Regions from separate parts of the Synechococcus sp. MU1643 genome, predicted to be linked through region 3. Evidence: predicted binding sites of a transcription regulator. Region 3 holds the regulator's gene; each other region holds the start of a gene.

Region 1 (4,056 bases), on a different contig from region 3:
TCGGCGTTTCCCGGGCTGTTGCGATCCCAAAGACTTCAAGTCACTTCCTGGGATGCTCAATCTCATGAGCCATGACCAGTGGCCCAGGCGCCTGTGGACATGATCCTCACGCGGTATCTCAGCAGTGAAGGTTGGGTAGAGGAGTGTTCCCATCTCAATGCTTTTGATGCCTAAATCGACGCACGGCGGCGCTGCGTTCTCCGAGGTTGTCCGTACCTGCTCGTGCATTCAGAAACCGGGAGCACGGTTTCGGTGCTCACGGTGAAGCAGTGTTTGCACCAGTACGGCGTCAATGGAGATTTTTTGGCGTGATTCATTCGGAGGTGCGACGCAAGAGCCGGCAGGATGGCGGTTGCTGAAACCTGCCAATGGCGACGTTTCTAGTTACCGGCGCAAACCGTGGGATCGGCTTGGAATACTGCCGCCAGCTCAAGGCCCGAGGCGATGACGTGGTGGCGGTTTGCCGTCAAGTCAGTGATGGACTGGAGGGCTTGGGGGTGCGGGTGGAAGCCGGCTTTGAGTTGAGCGATAGCCAAGCCATTGATGACCTAGTGCAGCGTCTGGATGGTGCGCCCCTCGATGGCGTCATCCTCAATGCCGGGATTTTGCAGTCGATGGGCCTGATGGATTTGGATCCCGCTGGAATTCGCCGACAGTTTGAGGTGAATGCCCTTGCTCCTTTGCTGCTGGCCAGGGCTTTGGTGGATCAGATGCCCAGCGGAGCCAAGTTGGTGCTGATGACGAGCCGCATGGGTTCTATCGAAGACAACAGCTCGGGAGGCTCCTATGGCTATCGGATGTCGAAGGTGGCCCTCAACATGGCTGGAAAATCACTAGCACTTGATCTGGAATCGCGGGGCATCGCTGTGGCGATTTTGCATCCCGGATTGGTGCGCACACGCATGATTGGCTTCAATCCAAGCGGGATTCCGCCCGAGCAGTCGGTGAAGGGGCTGCTGGCCAGGATTGATGGCTTGACGCTGGCCACCAGCGGCAGCTTCTGGCATGCCAATGGTGAGTTGTTGCCGTGGTGAGACGGGAGACACGCTTTGGGATTTGATCCGCGTCATTGGTCAGGCGGGCGCCCTGAACAACGGGTCACCAGCAATGTTGAGGCGTTGTTGGCGGAGAACGACGCCCTACGCCGTGAGCTGTCGCGGCTCAACCGTGAGTTGGAGCGACTGCAACGTCAACAACGCCAACGCATTCCTACGGAACCCAGATCCCATCGCCCTTGGAACGAGCCATCGGCTCAAGCTCCACCGCGCATCAGCAGCCAACAGGTGCGGGTATGGGGGCAGGCCCTCGCCCACCAGCCGGGATGGACGGCACTGCGTCAGAGCAGGTTGGAGGTGTTGATTGATCAGCTCAACCGCAGCAGTTTCCCTGCCCACTTAACCCTTGAACAGCGACTGGATCGGCTGGTTTTTGGTCTGGGAACAGATCTCATTGCAGCTGTAGGAGCCAAGCCAAACAAGCAAACAACGGCAGTTTTGGCGGCGTTTGCGTTGTTTGGAGTTCGCGCCAGTGAATGGCTGGATGAGGATCCACGGCGGGTGGTGGAGCAGTTGCGTCAGCGCCAGGAACGATCAGGCTCCAGAAGGCAGGGTCGCCGCACCCGAACTGATCAACGTCATACGGATCGTCAGGACGATGGCGATGCCCGTGATCCACGCCGTGCCGCTTTAAGGGTGTTGGGCTTGGACGCCAACGCGTCTCTGGCGGAGATCAAGCAAGCGCACCGAAAATTGGTGAAGCAGCATCATCCGGATCTCGGTGGTTTGGCGGAAGCGTTTCGGCGCGTCAATGAGGCGTATCAGTCGTTGGTTCAATAACGCGTTGTTTCGGTGGCGCAGCCCTGGCCGTGTTGATTGACGTTGTCCGATGATTTGAGGCAGCAATCAGGTGGTGTTGATGCCGGTGGAAGTTGGCGTGGTGCTGATTGGTGCTGGATTTGCTGTGGGTGTGTCCCTCGCCGTCGCGGTTTGGTTTGAACGTTGGAAGGCAAAGCAGCCAGACCCTGAAGGCGAATGAGCCATAAAAAAAAAGCCCCGCCGAGGCGGGACTTCAAGGAGGTTGTGCTGTTGTCAGCGGGCTACTTTCTGACCGCGATAAACAAGAGCAGGGCGCTGGGCGTTGGATGCAGCAGCGTTGTTCTGGTTGTACTTCTGGCCGCGATAGGTCAGGGTCATGATGAGTTCCTCGAAGCAAGCTCAGGTCCCCGTTCCATGGCCTGAATCGAACTGCGCCTCGCCAAAGACGAGGTGAACGTGATTGCGTAGCAGTTACTACAGATCCTTTATAGGAGTGCTGTCGATCTACGTGTCGTTCGTGCTGTTACAGAACAAGAATTTTGTTCGGCTCAGGCCTTCAAAAAGTCTTTAAGCACGTTTGGGAGGTGTATGCACCGGGCGCGGCTTGAGTTGTGGTGCTTTTTGAGTCATTACGTAGAAGGCGAATTGAGTTGATTCTGTCGCCGCTTGAATGGTGGGAATGATGGATTGGCTACCGATCTCGAGACTCAAGCTCTGAACCTTCTGGCCCGGACTCAAAGCTTCCATTAATTCGTTGTTCTGCTGAACAGTTCGTCTGCGATTGGGTGATCCTTGATGCTTACTCAGTGTGAAGCTAATGGCGCCCACAGACGCCATCCGTACGGTGTGGGCAGATCAGTTTCAGTGGTCATGAACAGCGCTCAGAGCAAGGATGATTGGGTGAAGGCTCAGCAACACAAGTTCCATAAACCTATTGATGTGGACACCTTGATGTGGGTGCGCAATCGCTTGATGCGTTTGGAAGTGGAGGCCCGTTGGGCCGACCGCATTTGTGTGTTTGAAGAGTTCTTTCCCAATGATGCGATCATTCCGCGCATTTAAATCTCAGCCATGTTTTTGACTGTCTTTGGCCAGAAGGGTGGTGTGGCAAAAACCTGCACCAGCATTCATTTGGCATGTGTTTGGGCCCAGCAGGGCTTCTCGGTGTGTGTTGTTGATGCGGATCGCAACCGTTCAGCAACCGCCTACGCAGCCCGAGGGATGCTTCCATTTGAGGTGGTGCCGGTGGAGGCGGCAGCGAAAGCCACCCGCCATGCCCAAGTGATCATCACCGACGGGCAAGCCAGCAGCCAAGAGGACGAACTTAAGAATCTTTCGGCAGGAGCAGACCTTGTTTTGCTGCCAACCACTCCGCAGGCGAGATCGGTAGAGCTCACCGTCGAACTCTCTTCAATCCTCAGGCAGATGGGCACCATGCATGCCGCGCTTTTGGTGAAAGTAGACAGCAGAAAACAACGGCTCGCCCAGGAAGCACGCCAAATTTTGGAGGGTTTTGATCTGGATGTGATGCAGGCGGAAATCCCCTTGTTGGCGGCGTTTGAAAAAGCAGAGGCGGAGGGTGTTTGCGTGTCGGATGCGGTGGATGATCGTGGTCGTGCCGATCTGCGGCGCATGGGGGGCTGGGCGGCCTATTGCCAGGCCGCTGTTCAGATTCGTGATCGCTTGTCGGTAGCAACGCCCGACGCCATCAGTGCTTGATCAAAAAACACCTCACTTCCGGCGTCGGTCGCCAATCAGACAGATCTTCTGAGCATCTGCCGCAATCATTGAGCCAGCTGATTAGAGCTTGATGGGTCGCAGTTCTTGGTTGAAAAATCCCACCCGCTGTTCAGCCGCATCCACCTGGCAGCCCCATGCTCAACCTGCTTCTTCTGGCCAGGTGAAGGTGAAGCCTTCTTCTGCACCGTCACTTCTCAAGAAGCCAAGCGTCTCCAACAAGACCGCATGATCGAAGCAGTTGTGATGCTTGCCATTGGTTTGTCGATGGCCGGCGTTGTTCTTGGCAGTCTGAACATTGACCAGTCCGTTTAAGTTCAAAAGCGGCTGCTGCTTTTGATGACGTCCTTGTTTGCTTTCATGCTCGGGCAGCTTGAGATCAGCAATCTCACAGCGGCCTTCCTCGTCCTGGTTGCGGTTGTCTTTGTGGGCAGCTTCGCTGTGGTGTCGTTGCAGACCGGTGAACTGATCAAACCACCCAAAAATGACTGACACGTTTGAGCTG
Region 2 (4,056 bases), on a different contig from region 3:
ACCGGAGCCGTACATGGCAATGCCATCGGCGTTGCCGCGCCGCGCCACGCTCGCCTGGATCTGACCGGTGATTTTGTTGAGGGCGTCGTCCCAGCTGATTGGTGTGAAGTCGTCCTCGAGGGTCTGGCGGAACAGGGGTTGGCGCAGGCGGCCTCGGGCCAGGGTTTCGCCGACGGTGGCCCCCTTGATGCAGACCTGGCCAAGGCTGGAGGGGTGCTCGCGGTCGCCGCGGGCGGTCCACATCGGGTTGCCCTCAGCATCCCGCTTCACGGCCTCACCCTTCACGGCAGGAGGCAAAAGCTCCAGGCCACAACCCACGCCGCAGTAGGGGCACTGGCTGCGCACGCTGCGGGGTGAGTTGGTCATTCAGGAACCAAAAAAAGAACAAAACCCGGAGCCGAAGCTCCGGGTCGTTGTGCAGCGACAGGGTGCTGCGAAGGGAGATGGATTAGGCGGTTTCGCCTTCGTGCAGGTCTGCAAAGGACCCCTTGGGCTCCTTCAGGAAGAAGAAGCAGAAGAAGGCCACGATCAGACCGGCCACGCCCAGGATCTGGAAGAAGGCACTGTTGGAAGCCGCGATCACCTCGGGGGTGGGTTCGCCGCCGCCGCCCATCCACATCGGCAGGAGGCTGAAGATGGTCAGGTAGGTCACAGCACCAACGTTGCCGTAGGCACCCACCAGGCCGGCCACCTGACCGGTGACGCGACGTTTGACCAGGGGCACCAGCGCGAAGGTGGCGCCTTCACCGGACTGCACGAAGAAGGAGGCGAGCATGGTGATCACCACGGCAACGGCAATTCCGGTGGTGCCGGTGAAAGTGCCCGGCTTGATCATGCTCATCACCAGGTAGCCCACGCCGAGACCGGCGGTGAGGAAGCCCATGGTGTTCTTGCGGCTGCCGACGCGGTCTGAGATCAGACCACCGGCAGGGCGGGCGACCAGGTTCACAAAAGCGAAGCAGGACGCCAGGATTCCGGCGGTGGCCTTCGGCAGATCGAAGGTGGTTTCAAAGAAGGTTGGCAGCATCGAAACCACGGCCAGTTCGGAGCCGAAGTTCACGATGTAGGTGAGCTCGAGGATCGCCACCTGGCGGAACTCGTAGCGATCTTCCTTGGGATAGACCTTATTGCCGAGGATCAGGTCGCGGTTGGTGCGAATGATTCCCCAGGTTTGGAAGGCAAACCAGAGAGCGACTGCACCGAGGGCCAGCGGGTAGGTGGCAGCGGTGAGGAAGCCAACCTTCGTGAGGCGCCAGCAGAGCACGCAGAGGATGGCTGCGAAGGGCACGTTCATGCCCAGCAGACCCCAGAAGTCGCGCATGGAGGTGACTTCCAGGCCTGCGGTCTTGGCAGGGCGCTGATACGTCTTGCCGGGGGGGGTGTCGGTGACGTTGAAGAAGTAGAAGAAGCCGTAGAGGGCTGAAATGATGCCGGTCAGAGCGATGGCACCGCGCCAGTTCAGAACAGCGCCGGTGGGCAGTTCGAAGCCGCCGGAGAATGAGAGTAAGCCTGCGAGGGCAACCATGGTGAGGGCGGAGAAGGCGGAGCCGAAGTTGCCCCACCCGCCGTAGATGCCTTCAGCCAGGCCGATTTCCTTGGGCGGGAACCACTCGGCCACCATGCGGATGCCGATCACGAAGCCAGCGCCGACGATGGAGAGCAACAGACGGGCCACCACCAGCTGGTTGAAGTCCTGAGCGAAGGCAAACAGCAGGCATGGAATCGCCGAGAACACCAAGATCGAGGAGTAGGTGATCCGGGGTCCGAATTTGTCCAGCAGCATGCCGATCAGCACGCGCGCTGGGATGGTGAGGGCCACGTTGCAGATGGCCACGGTGCGGATCTGACCAACGGTCAGTCCGAGATCCGCTTTCACGGTGGTGGCCAAAGGGGCCAGGTTGAACCAGACCACGAAGGTCAGGAAGAAGGCGATCCAGGTCAGGTGAAGGGTTCGGTACCTGCCCTGGAACGACCAAAGGTCGCCAAGCATTGAGGAGAAGAAAAGGAACCACGGGCTTCAAAAGGAAAGGTGCCCGGGGATGGCAAAACGGTCGAAAAAAGAATCCGTTTAACTCGCGCAGTTAATCAATTCATCGTGCCCACGTTTGGTCAGATTGGTTACCGATTTCTGTTTTTCTGTTCTGTAGCAAACATCAACTTGCCTGATTGATCGGATCAGGTGTTCTTGTGCCGCGATGATTTGGTAGCGGTTGCAACTTTTGTGGGCTGTTGGACTTCGCTGGTTCAGATTGTTGGTTGGCGATGTGAACCAAGGCTTGAGGGTTTGTTTGCTCAGTGGCGGAAGCAGCCGTCGCATGGGGCGTGACAAGGCGCTGTTGCCGCATCCCTCTGGCGGTGTCTGGCTCACGGCCCTGGTCGACCAGCTGCTGCCCCTCGGCCATCCGGTACAGGTGCTGAGTCGTCATGCCGAGCACGCAGCGCTTCTGGCCCACCGGCCCGGATGTTCCGTACAGCTGGAGCTCCCTCCCTGGAATGGCCCCCTGCAGGCGTTGGCCAAGGTGCTGTCTCCGATGCCCGGCGAGGCCTTGCTGGTGCTGCCGGTGGATATGCCCCGTTTGCGCACCGCTGTTGTCCAGCAGCTCATCGCAGCCTGGAATCGTGCCCCGGAGCAAGCAGCGGTGGCTCATGACGGGCAACGGCTTCAGCCGTTGCTGGCGGTGATCCCCTCAGGTTCTCCCTTCCGCTCCTGCCTTGATCAGCAACTCCAACGCGGAGAGTTGCGCTGGATGGATTGGTTGACCCGCGTTCCCCATCAGACGGTGCGCTTGCCTGCAGAAGCTTTGTTGAATGCCAACTGCCCTGCAGATCTGGCAGCGTTGAAGGAATGAGCACTTCGCTGCCGCTCGCTGATCGTTTCAACCGGCCCATCGGGGTCCTGCGGCTGTCGCTCACGGCCCGTTGCAATCTCGCCTGTCCGTACTGCTGTCCGGATGTGGAGGAGCCCCCTGGCTTGCTCACGCTTGAGCAGCAGCTGCGCGTCATTCGTGTGGCTGCGAGCTTGGGGGCACAGACGCTACGGCTCACCGGTGGAGAGCCGTTGTTGAGCCGGCGCTTGTTGCCTTTGCTGGAGGCGGTGGCGCAGGCCCGGCGGGATCGTTCGGATCCGATCGCCGGTCTTCAGTCGGTGGCGCTCACCAGCAACGGGGTGCTGTTGTCGGAACCGATGGCGCGGGCGTTGCGTGCCGCAGGGCTGGATCGCATCACCATCAGCCTCGATGCAGCGGAAGGGGAGGCAGCGGCGCGTATGGCTGGTCTCCAGGGTGGCGCCGTGGCTGGGGACCGCCTGGTGCGCCAAGTGCAGGACGGCATCGCGGCGGCACAGGCCGCTGGTTTTGACCCCTCATTCGGTGAGCTCAAGCTCAATGCTGTGATCCAACGGGGGATCAATGACGATCAGCTGCTGCCCTTGGCCGCTTTGGCTCGGCAGCAGGGGGTGGAGCTGCGCTTGATCGAGTACATGGATGTGGGCAACCGCAACCAGTGGACGCTGGATCAGGTGCTGCCGGCGGCGCAGATGCTGGAGCGTATTCACGCCCGTTGGCCCCTTGAACCTATGGGTCGTCCGCGGGGTGGGACGGCCCGACGTTGGCGCTATGGCGATGGTGCAGGATCCATCGGTGTGATCGCCTCTATCAGTGAGCCGTTCTGCGGCGATTGCAACCGGTTGCGTGTCACCGCCGATGGGCAGGCGTTCACCTGTTTGTTCTCGGCTGATGGCACGGATCTCAAGCCCGCGCTCGCGTCGGAGCTCCAGCTTGAGCAGGCCATGCGCCAGCTCTGGCAGCGGCGCCAAGACCGCTATAGCGAGGAGCGTGATCCAGCCGCCGCTGCGTCAACCCATGCGGAAATGGCGTACCTGGGGGGCTGAACCGTCGTGATCGTCACCGTTTTTGCGTGATGCTCCCGGTACAACGGGGCAGCTGAAGGATCCAAAAGGATCCATCGACATGTTTGAACTGCTGGCCTACGAGCGCTTCCGCGACACCCCGTCGGTTCGTTTTTTCGACGTCACCGTGGACACCTCGAATGCGCGCG
Region 3 (4,056 bases):
ATGCCCTTCGCGTACAAGGCCGAGCTGAAGATCAGCCAGCACGAGACCACATTTGCAGCGGCCTGGATCGAGAACGGCCACCCGTTTCATGGGGATGCCTGAATTGTGACGACGACAGGATCGGCGCTGTTGCTGACCCCTGCAGAAATCACTTCCAAGCCCATGGATTGGCTGGGTCCTTCCATAAGGTTCTGGGCCAGTCGGGAGAGGGCTGATCCATCGAACCGAAGGCCCTCGCTCAGCGATCCCCGTCGCTGCACCTCGGCATAGGCCGAGGCCAAGAGAAGGTTCAGCCGTGTGCGAATGACCTCTGGTGTGCGTTCATTCGGTTGCAGTGTGGTGGTGGCCAGCACGTCTCCGCGTTGGGCCACTGGCCGGTTGGGACGCACCTCGGGGAAGGCGTAAACCGCTGTTTCACCCCGCAGCACATTGGTGGCGGAGCGCAGCGAGATCACCCAGGTTTCCGGTTTGCGGATGATGCTTTGTAGGCGTTCCACATCGCTGCGCGGAACGCGGATCAACTGGCGTTCGGGGGCTTCGCCAGGTCGCACTTTCCCGTAGGCGTTGAGATTGGCCTCCTGCAAAAGCCTGTCTACAGCCTGTTTTGCCTGGTCCGGGGCATCGAGTCGAACCGTTGCTCTCGCCAAGGTCTGTCCGCTGCTGATCACCACCGATCCACGCCTCAGGGCGACCAGATTGCGTTCCAGTTCCTTGAGTTCCTGCTCACCGGCACGGATGCGGCTGCGAACGCTGTTGAGTTCGGCTTCTGTGCGCTGGATGTCCGCATCGCGGGTGGCGATGTCTTGGCTGAGGCGTTCACGTTCAGCTTCGAGTTGGGCCCGCTCTTTCTGGAGAGGAGCCAGTTCAAGGCGCAGGGTGTTGGCCCGTTGCTGCGCTTGCTTGAGTTCTGCGGCGATTCGCTTGGTTTCCGTTTGGGTCTTGTCCCGTTCCCGCTCGGCTGCCTCCAGCTGTTGCCGGCTGTCCTGGAGTTTCTCCTGCAGGGCATCCAGTTCAAAAAGGCCCACCCGCAACTGCCGGCTCACCAGCAGCATCAGGCCAAGCGAGAGTGCGCTGATCAGGCTGCCAGTCAGCACCGTAATTAAAACTGCGGTGCGCCTTGGGCGCATCTTGAACAAACTCAGTCGCGCTCTGCCGACGCGGCTGCCCAACCGGTCGCCCAGTGTCGACAGCACGCCCCCGAGCACAAGCAGAACCAGGATCAGTGCCCAACCGCTCATGGCTGCAACCGTCGGGCGATGGCCGGACTAGCTGAAACGTTTTGCCAGTGCGATTGGATCCAGAACGGTGATTTTCTTGCGGTCAATCTGAACCAGACCGGATTGACGCAAGTCTCCCAGCAGACGTGTGATTGTGACGCGTGTTGAGCCAATTGCTTCGGCAATGGCTTGATGAGATAGACGCAGGTCGATGGTGATGCCCAGCTCATCCGCTACTCCGAAATCCCTGCATAGCACAAGCAAGAAGCTCACCAGCCGGGACGACATGTCCCTGTGGGTCAGGGTTTCAATCATCGTTTCGGTCTGCAGAATTCGGCTGGAAAGACCCTGCAGCAAGCGCAGCCCAACGCTGGTGTCGGCTTCAATGGCGGCCTTCACGGAGGTCGCCGGCGCCGTCACCATTTCAACCCGAGTGAAGGCCACAGCATGGTAAAAACGATCGGATCTTTGTCCGGTCAGCAGCGACAGCACTCCGAATAGGCTGTTTTCGCGAAGCAAGGCCACGGTGATTTCTTCCCCCGATTCGTAGACGCGGGATAGACGCACGGCTCCCCGGCGGATCAGATACACCCGTTCTGCGGGATCTCCGGGGAAGAAGATAGTCTTGTTGCGGTCCACTAGTTCACTGCTGGCGCCATCGAGATCCCGGATGATCTCCAGGAGAGAACGGTTGGCAGGTTCTGCCCTGGTAGTTGGAGCCACCATCTGTGGGGCGTATCGGCTGAAACCTCGGCTACCTGTCATGACAACCACCTGATGAAGCGAAGCTACGAAGCTGGCGGTGGCCGCCATGTAGCGGTTATTACGTAACGCTGCTGTGATCGTTGAAGGCCTGACGTTGCGCCTGCATCAGGGACGATAATCCCGGCTCGGCTAAATCCAGCAGCTCATTGAGTTGGCTGCGGCTGAAGGGCGCTCCCTCAGCAGTTCCTTGGATTTCCAACAGACGTCCATCGCCGGCCTGCACAACATTCAGGTCCACCTCAGCTCGGCTGTCTTCGCTGTAGTCCAGATCCAGTAAGGACTGGCCACCCACCAAGCCGACGGACACGGCCGCCACCTGGTCGACCAGGGGTGATTGCTCCAGGACTCCTTGTTCCACCAGTGATCGGCAGGCCTGCTCCAGGGCGAGCCAAGCCCCGGTGATCGAGGCCGTCCGGGTGCCGGCGTCCGCTTGGATTACGTCGCAGTCGATCAGCAAGGTGCGTTCACCAAGGCGCTCCATATCGATCACGGCGCGCAGGCTCCGGCCGATCAATCGCTGAATCTCCTGGGTGCGACCCGAGAGTTTCATCAGCTCCCGTGATTGCCGTTGTGGGGTGGATCCGGGCAGCAGCCGGTATTCGGCGCTGAGCCATCCCAACCCTTCTCCCTTGCGCCAGCGGGGAACCTTGTCCTCCAAGCAGACGCTGCAGAGCACAGCGGTTCGGCCGGTGTGAACCACAAGGGAGCTCAAGGCAAACCCCATGGGATTCCAGGTCACCGAGAACGGTCGCAACTGCTGCGGGCGACGGCCATCAGCGCGGTGTTCAGGGGAGTGGCTCATCGGTGGTGTGCAGTTCGTCAAGCCTCGCAGGCGGTTGGTTCTCGTCCTGTCCAAACACCATGGGTGGTGTTAATCCTCTTGTTGAATGTGATCTCGCCGCTAGATTCAAGGTCTCGCCGGGGTCGCCCGGACAGATGCTGACGTGATGACCACAAGCCTCGCTGACCCCCAAGCCTTCCAGAACTCCCTGGAGCGGGATCAGCAGGCTTTGCAGCGGGCGGGCCTAAGGCCCTTGCCTCCTCTCTCTGATCCGCCACCCCTACATCTGGTGGCTCCAGAAGGGCAGCTGCAAGTGCATACAGCGCCCTACCGAGGCAGCTTCGCCAATGTTCTGAGTCAAGCCATGCGAGCTGCCGGCTTGGGTAGTCGTGTTCTGATCAGTCAGTTCCTCAAAGGGGGCGTTCATCAGGGACCGGCCGGACGAGTTAAGCTCTGTGGAAGGCTTGTCTGGCTGCGGCCTGAAGTGCCTCTCTGCCTTTCCTCGCCTGGCTATCCCGGTGGCGCGGAGGCTGTGGCTAACGTTTGGTGCATCTGCCGCCAGCATCTGATCCAGGGAGATCTCGACCAGCTGGTCTTGGATGAAATTGGCCTTGCAGTGGCCTTCGGATACCTTGATGAAGCGGACGTCATTTCAGCCCTTGAGCAGCGGCCCGCTTCGATGGATGTGATCATCACTGGACCTGCAATCCCCTCCGCTGTGGTGGAGATGGCAGATCAAGTCACGGAGTTGCGCCGAGGTTTCTGATGCTCAAGTGCGATCGCTGGATCACTGAACAGGCCGGGCAGGGAATGATCGAGCCATTCCAGAGTGGTTTGGTCCGTCACCTTGAGCCGGAGCAGAAGCTGCGACCGGTACTCAGTTTCGGTTGCTCGTCCTACGGCTACGACCTGCGCCTGTCTCCTCAGGAATTTCTGATCTTCCGGCATGTTCCTGGCACGGTGATGAACCCCAAGCGGTTCAACCCTGCCAACCTCGAGCCCACCCCTCTTCATGAGGATGAAGACGGGCGCTACTTCATCCTTCCGGCACATTCTTACGGCCTCGGTGTGGCGTTGGAGAAGCTGCGTGTTCCTCCCAACATCACCGTGATCTGTTTGGGCAAGAGCACCTATGCCCGCCTTGGAATCATCGTGAACACCACCCCAGCTGAAGCGAGCTGGGAGGGTCACCTCACCCTTGAATTCAGCAACAGTTCCGGCGCTGACTGCCGGATCTATGCCGATGAAGGTATCTGTCAGCTGCTGTTTTTCGAGGGTGATCCCTGCTCGACC

The links. Region 3 encodes NtcA, which controls nitrogen genes in cyanobacteria. Its sites were predicted from a motif close to GTANCNNNNGNTAC; they were not measured.
Region 1: FZX09_RS03925 (DUF4278 domain-containing protein) is a predicted target of NtcA. The motif match lies at 2,279-2,292, and genes of this name have one in related genera.
Region 2: FZX09_RS04935 (molybdenum cofactor guanylyltransferase) is a predicted target of NtcA. The motif match lies at 2,204-2,217, and genes of this name have one in related genera.

What each region holds. Positions count from the first base shown of each region.
Region 1 covers NZ_VTKY01000001.1:658,429-662,484, reverse strand. Annotated here, with positions in the region: gene FZX09_RS03935 (SDR family oxidoreductase) at 369-1,034, shown strand; gene FZX09_RS03930 (J domain-containing protein) at 1,050-1,835, shown strand; gene FZX09_RS03925 (DUF4278 domain-containing protein) at 2,088-2,192, opposite strand; gene FZX09_RS03920 (hypothetical protein) at 2,382-2,651, opposite strand; gene FZX09_RS03915 (hypothetical protein) at 2,685-2,876, shown strand; gene FZX09_RS03910 (ParA family protein) at 2,886-3,533, shown strand; gene FZX09_RS03905 (hypothetical protein) at 3,891-4,043, shown strand; gene FZX09_RS03900 (hypothetical protein) at 4,036-4,056, shown strand, end outside.
Region 2 covers NZ_VTKY01000002.1:141,901-145,956, forward strand. Annotated here, with positions in the region: gene FZX09_RS04925 (molybdopterin oxidoreductase family protein) at 1-366, opposite strand, end outside; gene FZX09_RS04930 (MFS transporter) at 449-1,990, opposite strand; gene FZX09_RS04935 (molybdenum cofactor guanylyltransferase) at 2,289-2,849, shown strand; gene moaA (GTP 3',8-cyclase MoaA) at 2,846-3,889, shown strand; gene FZX09_RS04945 (redox protein) at 3,969-4,056, shown strand, end outside.
Region 3 covers NZ_VTKY01000006.1:30,127-34,182, reverse strand. Annotated here, with positions in the region: gene FZX09_RS09625 (resolvase) at 1-90, opposite strand, end outside; gene FZX09_RS09620 (DUF3084 domain-containing protein) at 87-1,238, opposite strand; gene ntcA (global nitrogen regulator NtcA) at 1,266-1,982, opposite strand; gene rph (ribonuclease PH) at 2,041-2,784, opposite strand; gene FZX09_RS09605 (cob(I)yrinic acid a,c-diamide adenosyltransferase) at 2,930-3,529, shown strand; gene dcd (dCTP deaminase) at 3,529-4,056, shown strand, end outside.